2 linked regions of the Thiorhodovibrio winogradskyi genome follow. The protein of the gene in region 1 interacts with the protein of each later gene in a pairwise test. Links are inferred from orthologs where the notes say so. Each region holds a gene or a part of one and is shown in the gene's direction. Other genes may lie near its edges.

Region 1 (2,946 bases):
CGGCCAGGGCTGCCGCGGTGGCTGAACCCCAAGTCGTTGCTGCCCAAGTCGTTGCTGCCCAAGACACTGAGCCTCGAGCTGTTGCGCCCCAATCCGTTGCGCTCCAAGCCATCCAGCCAGGGATCACTCAGTCGGTCCCCGTGCAGTGGGACCATGGGGTTGCGCCTTCTTTAGTAACTGCTGGGGCGGTGCAGGGTAAGGCGCTGACGCCGGGCCTGGCAAACGACCAGGATTGGCATCAGCTGGTGGAGCAGCTGCCGGTGAACGGTCTTGGGCGGCAGTTGGCTTCCCACTGCGCTTTTCAGTCCTGGCGGGGTGGTGAGCTGCATCTGCAACTCGAGCCTGATTGTGAACATCTGATCAAGGCCGACTCGGCTGAGCAGCGGCTTGCACAATCTCTGCGGGAGGTTCTCGGCCAGCCGGTTCGGCTGCGGATCGCGGCGCGGCGGTCGGTCAATGATACTCCGGCGCGGGCGCGCGCGCGGGTCGCGCAGAGACGTCAGCGCGAGGCCGAGGCGTTGATGCATCAAGACCCCATCGCCCTGGGTTTGGTCTCGCGACTCAATGCTGAGTGGGTGCCGGGCAGTATTCAGGCAACAGGGTAGTCTCTCCGTCCATGCCCGGGTTCCCAGTTGCCGAATCGCAATGCCGAACAATCGGCCTGAGCTGGGATGCCTTGCTGGGATGCCTTGCTGGGATGAAAGTATTCGATTGACAATGACAGAGGGTCACGCATGAAAGGCGGAATCGGGAACATGCTGAAGCAGGCGCAGAGAATGCAGCAGGAGATGCAGGAATCGCAAGAGCGCCTAGCACAGGAGGAAGTCATCGGCGAGTCCGGTGGCGGTATGGTCAAAATCACCATGACGGGAAGATATGAGGTGCGCAAGGTGGACCTTGATCCCTCATTACTCACTGATGATAAAGAGATGCTTGAAGATTTGATTGTCGCTGCGACCAATGATGCCGTGCATCGTGTCGCCGAAAAGCAAAAGGACAGCATGGCAAATTTGACCGCGGGTCTGCCCCTGCCGCCTGGGTTTAAGCTCCCGTTCTAACTATTCGCATGGAGAACAGGACCATGAGAGAGAAACCTGACCGAAGCAAGGTGCCGGCTACTTATCCGTGTCTGATGGTCCTGATAAATTGTGTCTGAATCAACCCTATTGCCGGAATTGATCGACGCCCTGCGCTGCTTGCCGGGAGTTGGGCCCAAATCGGCGCAGCGCATGGCGTTTTATCTGCTCGAGCGGGATCGCGATGCCGGTCGTCATTTGGCGTCCGTCATGGCGGCATCCATGGACCGAATTGGACGCTGCGAGTCCTGTCGCACCTTGACGGAAGCGCCGCTGTGCAGTATCTGTATGAATCCCAAGCGTGATCAGGGTTTGGTCTGCGTGGTGGAAGGTCCGTCTGACGTGGCGGCAATCGAACAGGCAACGGAGTTTTCCGGAGGATACTTCGTGCTTGGTGGGCGTCTGTCGCCGCTCGATGGCATAGGTCCCGAGGAGCTTGAGCTGGGACGGCTGCGGCAACGACTGGCCGGAGGTGGTGTGCGTGAGCTTATCTTGGCCATTAGCCCCACGATCGAGGGGAGTGCCACCTCGCACTATATCGCCGAGATGGCCGCTTTAGCGCAGGTACCTGTCACTCGCATCGCCCACGGCGTGCCTTTGGGAGGCGAACTCGAATACGTCGACGGTGGCACCCTCGCGCATGCCTTCAGCGGGCGCCTGCCGGTTTAAGTTTTTTCCGAGCATCGCCGCGAGATGGCAGAATGGGCAACCGCGGCAACAGGAGACCGAGAAGCTATGTCAGATACTGTGTTCGGTAAAATCGCCCGCGGGGAGATGGACGCCGATATTGTCTATCAGGACGCGGAGATCGTCGCTTTTCGCGATCTGAATCCTCAGGCTCCCGTGCACATTTTAATTATCCCGCGCAAGCCTATTGCGACCCTGAACGATGTCACGCCAGAGGATGCCGCGCTCGTCGGGCGCCTGTTTCAGGTTGCCTCGCGGTTGGCGGCCGAGGAAGGGATCGCCGACCAGGGCTATCGCACGGTGATCAACTGTAATGCCCAGGCAGGACAGACTGTTTATCACTTGCATGTTCATCTGCTTGGCGGACGCGCGCTACAGTGGCCACCGGGTTAGTGGCTGGCGGAGACGAGACCGTGGAGATAGAATCCGTGCAGAACGGCACGCATGGCGTGCTTGAAATCAAAGCAGCGTCCTTTACTCTGCCCGTTATTCGTCTGTTGCGGGTGGACATGGAAGAATTTGCCGATGAGATCAGGGCCAAGGTTGAGCAGGCGCCTGATTTTTTTCGAAACGCTCCGGTGGTCATTGATCTGGGTGGTCTCAATGATCCTGTGGCCGAGATTAATTTTCCGCGCCTGGTGGGGCTTCTGCGCGGTTATGGCATGCTGCCGGTCGGGCTGCGCGGGGGGGGCTTGGAACAGCAAGACGCGGCTCGTGCCATGGAACTCGTGCTGATGAGCGACGGGGGGCGTCGCCGCATGTACGAGACGACCCATGACAACGGGCAAGGAGAAGACGCGCAATCACCGGCTGAAAGCGTGCAAACTGGCGGCAAGCCCTCCCGGGGCGATGCGGGGGATCACGGCCTCGGTATCGAGGTTGGCTCCACCCTGATTGATCGGCCCGTGCGCTCCGGCCAAAAGGTTTATGCGGCTGGTGGCGATCTGACAATTACCGCGGCAGTTAACTCCGGCGCCGAACTGATGGCCGATGGCAATATTCACATCTACGGGCCTTTGCGTGGTCGCGTGTTTGCTGGCATCAACGGCAACGTCCGGGCGCGGATCTTTTGTCAGGATTTGCAAGCGGAATTGGTGGCGATCGCTGGCCACTACCGTGTTAGCGAGAATATTCCGGCCAATCTGAAGAATGCCAGAGTCCAGATCTATCTCGATAAGGACAG
Region 2 (7,648 bases), 2.8 Mb from region 1 along the record:
GCCAAGTCCTTTTTTCCGGTGATTTTGGCCGTCTTGCTGTTGCGCTCATTCGTGGTCGAGCCTTTTCGCATCCCCTCTGGCTCCATGATGCCGACGCTGCTGGTGGGGGATTTTATTCTGGTGAATAAATTCTCCTACGGGCTGCGCTGGCCGGTGTTGAATGCCAAATTCTGGGACCTGGGCGAGCCACAGCGCGGCGATGTGATGGTGTTTCGCTTCCCCCGGGATGAATCCGTCGATTACATCAAACGTGTGGTCGGGGTGCCGGGTGATGTCGTTGATTACCGTGGCAAGCATCTCATCATCAATGGTGAACGCATCGCGACCATGCCGCTTGGCACTTACCAGGGTGTTGGTGCCGGGGAGCGCCTGACCGGGGCCAGCCTGGCCATGGAGAATCTGACCGGTGTCAAACACGATATTTTGTTCAATCCCCGGGTACCCGATCTGGCCCCCGGCTGCCGTGTGTTGGCCGAGGGTCCTATTACAATTCCCGATGGGCACTATTTTGTCATGGGCGACAATCGCGATAACAGCAACGACAGCCGTTGCTGGGGGCTGGTGCCCGAGCGAAACCTGGTTGGCAAGGCGTTCGCCATCTGGATGAGCTGGGATGGGGAGCGCAGCGGCTTGCCAATCGCTTTCGGGCGCATTGGCAATGTCATTCACTAATGACCACTCATGATCACTCATGATTTCTCTTTACTCTACGGTCTGCGTATCAACCGCCACAGGAGGATGCATGGCATGCGTAGCTTAAGATCCTATCAGCGGGGCATGAGCATGAGCAGCGTCATGCTCATGATCGCGCTCGCGGCTTTTTTCCTGACGCTGCTGTTTAAAATGGGGCCGGCCTACATGCAGTATTGGCAAGTGCGCTCGGCGCTGGATAAGTTGCTCGAGCAGCCGGAGCTCGGCAAGCAGGGTCCGCATGCGATTCTCTCAGCCATTGATAAACAGCTATATATTAATGAGGTGCGCACCGTCAAAAGCGATAGTTTCGAGGTGAAAACGACCAAGGATGGCAAAGGCTGGGATGTCACCGCCAATTATGTGGTGCAGCAGCATATCGGTATGAATGTCGATGTGCTGATGACATTCGACTATGCCGTTGTTTTGCCTAAGAAACCCGAATAAAGCCAAGCCTGAATAAAGCCAAACCCGAATAAAGCCTAGGAATGAAAATCCACCCGTGAAGCGCTCGCTCGCGCCCTTGCTGAACCACCTCAGTGACCGGCCGCCTGAACATCCGGAGCTGTTCGAGCAGGCACTGACGCACCGCAGCGCGGGCCGCCACAACAATGAGCGCCTGGAATTTCTCGGCGATGCCTTGCTGGGATTTGTGATTGCCGAGGCGCTTTGGCGGCGATTTCCAAACGCCGACGAGGGCCGCCTGACACGCGCGCGTGCCTCCCTGGTCAAGCAGGAATCCCTCGCCGAACGGGCACGAGCGCTGGCGCTTGGTGACTATCTGCGCATGGGCTCGGGAGAGATCCGCACCGGCGGGCACGCGCGCGACTCCATTCTCTCCGATGCTTTCGAGGCCTTGCTTGGTGCCTACTATCTTGATCGGGGCTTTGACGATGCCAGGGCATTGATTCTGCGTTTATTCGATCAGGGCCTGGATCGGGCGGCACAGAGCGCCCCGGCCAAGGATCCGAAAACCCGCTTGCAGGAAGCCCTGCAGGCCGCCCAGCGCGAGTTGCCAGAGTATGAGGTGATTGAGGTGAGCGGCAAACCGCATCAACGCCACTTCGTGGTGCGCTGTCTGCTGTCGGATACCGCCGAGCAGACCCAAGGCACCGGGCCCAGCCGCCGACGCGCTGAACAGCAGGCCGCCGAGGCCATGTTATCCCTGCTGGCTGGCGTTGACCTGAAGGCGGCGTATGACTGAGCATACCAATCGCTGCGGCGCCATCGCCCTGGTGGGGCGTCCCAATGTGGGCAAGTCAAGTCTGCTCAATCGTCTGCTGGGGCAGAAGCTATCGATTACCTCGCACAAGGCGCAGACCACCCGGGATGCCATTGTCGGCATTAAGACGCGCGACGGTGGGCAGCTCGTTTTTGTCGATACCCCAGGCATTCATGATCGCAGCGATCATGCGCTCAATCGCAAGTTGAATCGCGCCGCGCGCGCGGCCATCACCGATGTCGATCTCGCCGTGCTGGTGGTCGAAGCTGTGAAATTTGGTCCCGAGGATGCACTGGCCTTGCGCGCACTGGCCGATGCGCATGCACCTGTGATCGCGGTCATTAACAAGATCGATCTGCTCGACCACAAGGAAAAGCTGCTGCCTTTCCTGCACGGACTTGCGGAGCGTCATTCTTTCCAATGCTTGGTGCCCGTATCCGCCCGCACCGCGGACGGGCTTGATCGGCTTGAGCAGGAACTGCTCGCGCGGCTACCCGTCGGGGATAACTGGTTTCCGGAGGATCAACTCACCGACTGCTCATCGCGCTTTCTCGCCGCCGAACTGATTCGCGAGCAGCTCGTGCGTCGCTATGGAGACGAATTACCCTATCAGACCACGGTCACCATCGAGCGTTTTCAGGAAGAACCCAGTCGCTATCGCATCAATGCCCTGATCTGGGTCGAACGCGACTCCCAGAAGGCAATTCTTATCGGCCATCGCGGCGAGGCATTGAAAGCCACGGCCACGGCGGCGCGCGCGGCCATGCAGCGGCTATTCGATACCCCGGTTCATCTCGAGCTGTGGATTAAGGTGAGGAAGGGCTGGACGCGCGACGAGACGGCTTTGCGGGATTTGACATCCGCCGATGCGCGCCTTTGATGCGCCCCTTTGATGTGCCCCTTTGATGTGCGAGCTGTCTGACGCATGCAAATTTCCCTGCAACGCGGTTTCGTCCTGCACCGTCGCCCCTATGCCAACACCAGCCTGCTGCTTGAGCTGTTCACAGCCGAGCATGGGCGTCTGGCGACACTGGCCAAGGGTGCCAAGCGGTCAAAGTCCACGCAGGCGGCACTCTTGCAACCCTTTCAGCCCCTGTGGCTTGCTTGGACCGGTCGTGGTGAGGTCAAAACACTCACCCGCGCTGAAGCCGCTGGGCGCGCGCTCGGTCTGATCGGTACCAATCTCTACTGCGGCTTTTATGTGAACGAACTCCTGATGCGGCTCTGGCCCCGTCAGGAGGCGCCGGAGAGCTTGTTTTCCGCCTATCAGATGGTGCTCGACGCCTTAACTCGCTCCGATCCGCCCGATCTTGGCCTGCGTCAGTTCGAACTCAGCCTGCTGGCCGCCATGGGCTATGCGTTGGACTTGACTCGGCTGGCCGATGAGAATGTCGCGGTTCGCCCAGGCGAGCATTACCTTCTCTTCCCCGATCAAGGTCTGCGGCGCGCACTGGCACCGGGGCCAGCATCGGTCAGCGGAGAGACTCTGGGGCGTCTTGTCCGTGGCGAGGCACTGGAGCCGCAACATCGGCGCGAAGCCAAAACGCTGTTACGACGGGCACTGGCGCCGCATCTGGGCAACAAACCGCTGCGCAGCCGCGAGCTGTTTCGGTCTCTGCCAAGTCAGGAACCAAGCGCTGGCGAAGCCAAGGCCAGCTAAAAGCCTAAAAGCCGAACACCTAACAGCTCAACACCCTCCAGCAAAACAATACACGGAGAAGCAATTCATGCATGATCAGGCCGGGTCATCCATCCTGCTGGGTGTCAACATTGACCACGTTGCAACCCTGCGCCAGGCGCGCGGCACCCGCTACCCGGAGCCCCTGCAAGCGGCGCTGTTGGCCGAGCAGGCCGGGGCCGATGCCATCACCCTGCATCTGCGCGAGGATCGCCGCCACATTCAGGATCGCGATGTCGCATTGCTGGCGCAAAGTCTGCAAAGCCGTATGAACCTGGAAATGGCCGCGACGCCGGAGATGATCCGCATCGCCTGCCAGTATCGTCCCAGCGACTGCTGCCTGGTGCCGGAACGCCGCGAGGAACTGACCACCGAAGGCGGGCTGGAGGTGGCCAGCCAGCGGCCGCGCATGCAGGAGGTTTGCACCGAACTGGCCGAAGCGGGTGTGCGGGTCTCTCTTTTTATCGATGCCGAGCCGGAGCAGATTCAAGCTGCCGCCGAGGTGGGTGCGCCTGTCATCGAACTCCACACCGGACATTATGCCGACGCCAAGGACCGGTCGGCGCGCGCCGCCCAATGGCAGCGCCTGGCCGAGGGTGTCCGCCAAGGCCAGTCACTCGGCTTGCAGGTCAACGCCGGCCACGGGCTTGATTACCACAATGTCTCGGCCATCGCCGCCATCCCCGGCATTCGCGAGCTGAACATTGGCCATTCCATTGTCGCGCGCGCGCTTTTTACGGGATTCGAGCGTGCCGTGGCCGAGATGAAAGCGCGAATGCGCGCCGCCCGGGCCAGCGCGGACGGGCAGGGCGCCTAAACCGAAAAAGAGCGGCGCCCGAGAGTCCCGCGCGGTTGCGACCCTCAACAAGAACCGATCAAGCGCCGCTTTCGGTCTCGCGCGCGAAGGCCTCGAGCTTGTGGGTATCAGCGGTGAACAGCCGAATTCCCTCGGCCAGCTTTTCGGTCGCCATGGCGACTTCATTCAGCCCCCAACGGAAGGCTTTTTCATCAAAGTTCACCCGTTCAATGTCCATGGCGCGCGCCGCCGCGGCATCGAGCTTGCGCGCGACCGGACCCTCCAGGCCGGACAACTCATCCAGCAGAGCAGGGGAGATGGTCAGATAATCGCAGCCGGCCAGCGCCAGAATTTCATCGCGATTGCGGAAGCTCGCGCCCATCACCACGGTGTCATAGCCATGGCGCTTGTAGTAATTGAAAATCCGCCTGACTGACAGCACGCCGGGATCCTCATCGGCCGGATAACCCTCCACATGCTCGGCGGCCTTATACCAGTCGAGAATACGCCCGACGAAAGGCGAGATCAGGGTCACTCCGGCATCGGCACAGGCCACCGCCTGCGGGAAGCTGAACAAGAGCGTGAGATTGCAATGAATGCCGCTTCGCTCGAGCTCGGCCGCGGCCTGGATGCCTTCCCAGGTCGAGGCAATCTTGAACAGCACCCGGGTGCTTGGGTCAACGCCAATCTCACGGTAAAGTTCCACCAGCCGCTCGGCACGGGCAATGGTGCCTTCCGTGTCAAAGGATAAGCGTGCATCGATCTCGGTCGAAACCCGACCGGGAACAATGTTCAAAATCTCCTGACCGAAGTTGACCGCCAGCTTGTCCATGATCCAGCGCGTTTGTTCGTCGCTGTCGCCGCCCTTGGCCTGACCGTATGCCAGGGCATCCTCGAGCAGATGCCGGTATCCCGGAATTTGCGCCGCCTTGTAGAGCAAGGACGGGTTGGTGGTGGCATCCTGCGGCTTGTAGGCGGCGATGGATTCGAAATCACCGGTGTCGGCGACTACTGTCGTCATGGTCTTGAGCTGGTCGAGCTGATTCATAAGGGCTCCAAAATTTTGTCGGGACAAGAAAAAAACGATTGCATCGACCTTGGATAATAGGGCTTTTCATCAGCGATTGAAGTGTCAGCATGGTTACAATGCGGCCAGACTCGGACAGCCCCATCCAGATCCGCGTCCGTTGAATTGTTCGGGGGTGTCCACCAGCGCATTGGCCAGTCGCACTGAATCCCAGCCGTCGCGGACGCCTGACCCATGCCGCGCGCCAAGCGCGCTATCGCCAGCGTCAGCGCGAAAAAGAGACGTAACAGTGTTCACTGCAGGCGATTCTTCCGGGATCAATTTGTGAAAGTCCATGATTTGAACTCAAGATCACCTGTTCAGCCCGCGTGTGGGCAGGTGTTCGAAAGTCCATGTTCATTGGGTATATGATGGGTCAGGTGGATGCGGATCATCCGCTCCCTTATCCAGCAGGAGACAAGCCCATGATTCAGTCAGTCAGGCCCCCAGGTAGTGGCCCGTCTGGGCCGCCGGATCTTGAAGCTCTGGTGAGCCCCTTCCTCGGCCGGTTCGGCAGTGGACCGGGCAAGCGGCCGCTCAAGATGATTATCATCGCCGTCATCGTCGCGCTCGCGCTGCTCTGGGGGGTGCTCTCCTCATGGTACACGGTGCAGCCGGAAGAGCGCGCCGTGGTCAAGCGCTTTGGAGCCGTGATCGGCATTAATGATCCAGGTCTGCACTTCAAGATCCCTTTCGGCGTCGATACCGTGCAGTTTGTTGCCACCGAGCGGGTATTGAAGCAGGAGTTTGGTTTTCGCACCGCCGGCACCGGAGAGGGTGGGCGCACCACCTACAGCGCCCAGCAGTTCGAGGACGAATCCCTGATGCTGACCGGCGATCTCAACATGATCGATGTGGAATGGGTGGTGCAATATCGCATCAGTGATCCGATCAAGTTCCTCTACCGGATGCGCGAGCCAACCCGCACGCTGCGCGATATCTCGGAGTCGGTCATGCGGCGCATCGTCGGCAACATGCTCGGGTCCGAGGTACTGACGGTCGGGCGTGTCGAGATCCAGCAGAAGGCCGGTGAGGAGATTCAGGCGCTGATGGATGCCTATGATGCAGGGATTCGCATCAACACCGTCGAGATGCAGGACGTGGTGCCGCCGCCGGCCGTGCAACCGGCCTTCAACGAGGTCAATGAGGCGCGCCAAGAGCGCGAGCGCATGATCAACGAGGCACAGAAGCGCGTGAATCAGGAGATTCCGAATGCCGAGGGCGCGGCGCTGCGCACTGTCGCCGAGGCCGAGGGTTATGCGACCGAAAGGGTCAATCGCGCCGAGGGCGAGAGCACGCGCTTCTCCGCGGTGCTCGCCGAATACCAGCAGGCACCGGAAGTGACTCGCTCGCGACTCTATCTCGAGACCCTCAACATGGTGCTGCCGAGGATTGGCCAGGTGGTGGTGGTGCAGGATAGCCAGATGAGCCCCTTGCCCTTGCTCGACCTCAATCGCTCAACCGCGCCGATCCAAACAAAGACCGGAGGTGGTCAATGAAAGCGATCCTGACCGTCCTTGTGGCGCTGGTATTGCTCGCCGCAAGTGCCACCATGCTCTATACCCTTGATGAGGCCGATCAGGCCATCATCGTGCAGTTTGGGCAACCCATTGGTGGTGTGATTACGGAACCTGGTCTGAAGGTCAAGCTGCCGTGGCAGGACGTGCGTTACTTCGATAAGCGCCTGCTGGTCTGGGATGGCGATGTGACCCAGATTCCGACCCTGGGTCGTGAGTTCATCCTGGTGGACACCACCGCGCGCTGGCGCATTGCCGACCCGCTGTTGTTCCTGACCAGTGTCCGCGACGAGTCTGGGGCACGAACGCGCCTCGATGACATCATCGACTCGGTGGTGCGCGACATGGTCTCATCCACCGAACTGGAGGAAATCGTGCGCTCCAAGGACTGGGAGGTCAATGTCGAGGATCTCGAGGATCCGACCCTGGCCGAGCGCGGCGATGTGAACCTGGAGATGCAGCCTAAGCTCGGCCGAGAGCTGCTGGAGCAGGAGATCCTGACGCGTGCCCGCGCCTCGATGCCGGCACTCGGCATCGAGCTCGACGATGTGCGCATCAAGCGCGTGAACTACATCAATTCGGTGCGCCAGCAGGTGGAGCAGCGCATGATCGCCGAGCGCCAGTCCATCGCCGAGCGCTTCCGCTCCGAGGGGCGTGGGCGCAGCCAGGAGATTCTTGG

What was found. Proteins that work in one complex are often made in the same cells at the same time.
Region 2: the proteins of recR (region 1) and recO interact in binary tests that used the Escherichia coli proteins (3 or more experiments, as listed by UniProt). The link is inferred for Thiorhodovibrio winogradskyi from one-to-one orthologs.

What each region holds. Positions count from the first base shown.
Region 1 is NZ_CP121472.1:5,193,966-5,196,911, reverse strand. It holds recR (recombination mediator RecR), read left to right. Parts: upstream 1-1,148; coding sequence 1,149-1,745; downstream 1,746-2,946. Other genes in the region: minC (septum site-determining protein MinC), read left to right, coding at 2,177-2,946; Thiowin_RS23760 (histidine triad nucleotide-binding protein), read left to right, coding at 1,812-2,156; Thiowin_RS23770 (YbaB/EbfC family nucleoid-associated protein), read left to right, coding at 735-1,058; dnaX (DNA polymerase III subunit gamma/tau), read left to right, coding at 1-605. UniProt on the Escherichia coli protein: May play a role in DNA repair. It seems to be involved in an RecBC-independent recombinational process of DNA repair. It may act with RecF and RecO.
Region 2 is NZ_CP121472.1:2,439,278-2,446,925, forward strand. The notes cover bases 1,937-4,704. They hold recO (DNA repair protein RecO), read left to right. Parts: upstream 1,937-2,837; coding sequence 2,838-3,572; downstream 3,573-4,704. Other genes in these bases: era (GTPase Era), read left to right, coding at 1,937-2,792; pdxJ (pyridoxine 5'-phosphate synthase), read left to right, coding at 3,640-4,407; tal (transaldolase), read right to left, coding at 4,466-4,704. Outside these bases: lepB (signal peptidase I), read left to right, coding at 1-672; Thiowin_RS10860 (DUF4845 domain-containing protein), read left to right, coding at 778-1,137; rnc (ribonuclease III), read left to right, coding at 1,193-1,894; more of era, read left to right, coding at 1,887-1,936; more of tal, read right to left, coding at 4,705-5,434; FtsH protease activity modulator HflK, read left to right, coding at 5,878-6,951; protease modulator HflC, read left to right, coding at 6,948-7,648. UniProt on the Escherichia coli protein: Involved in DNA repair and RecF pathway recombination.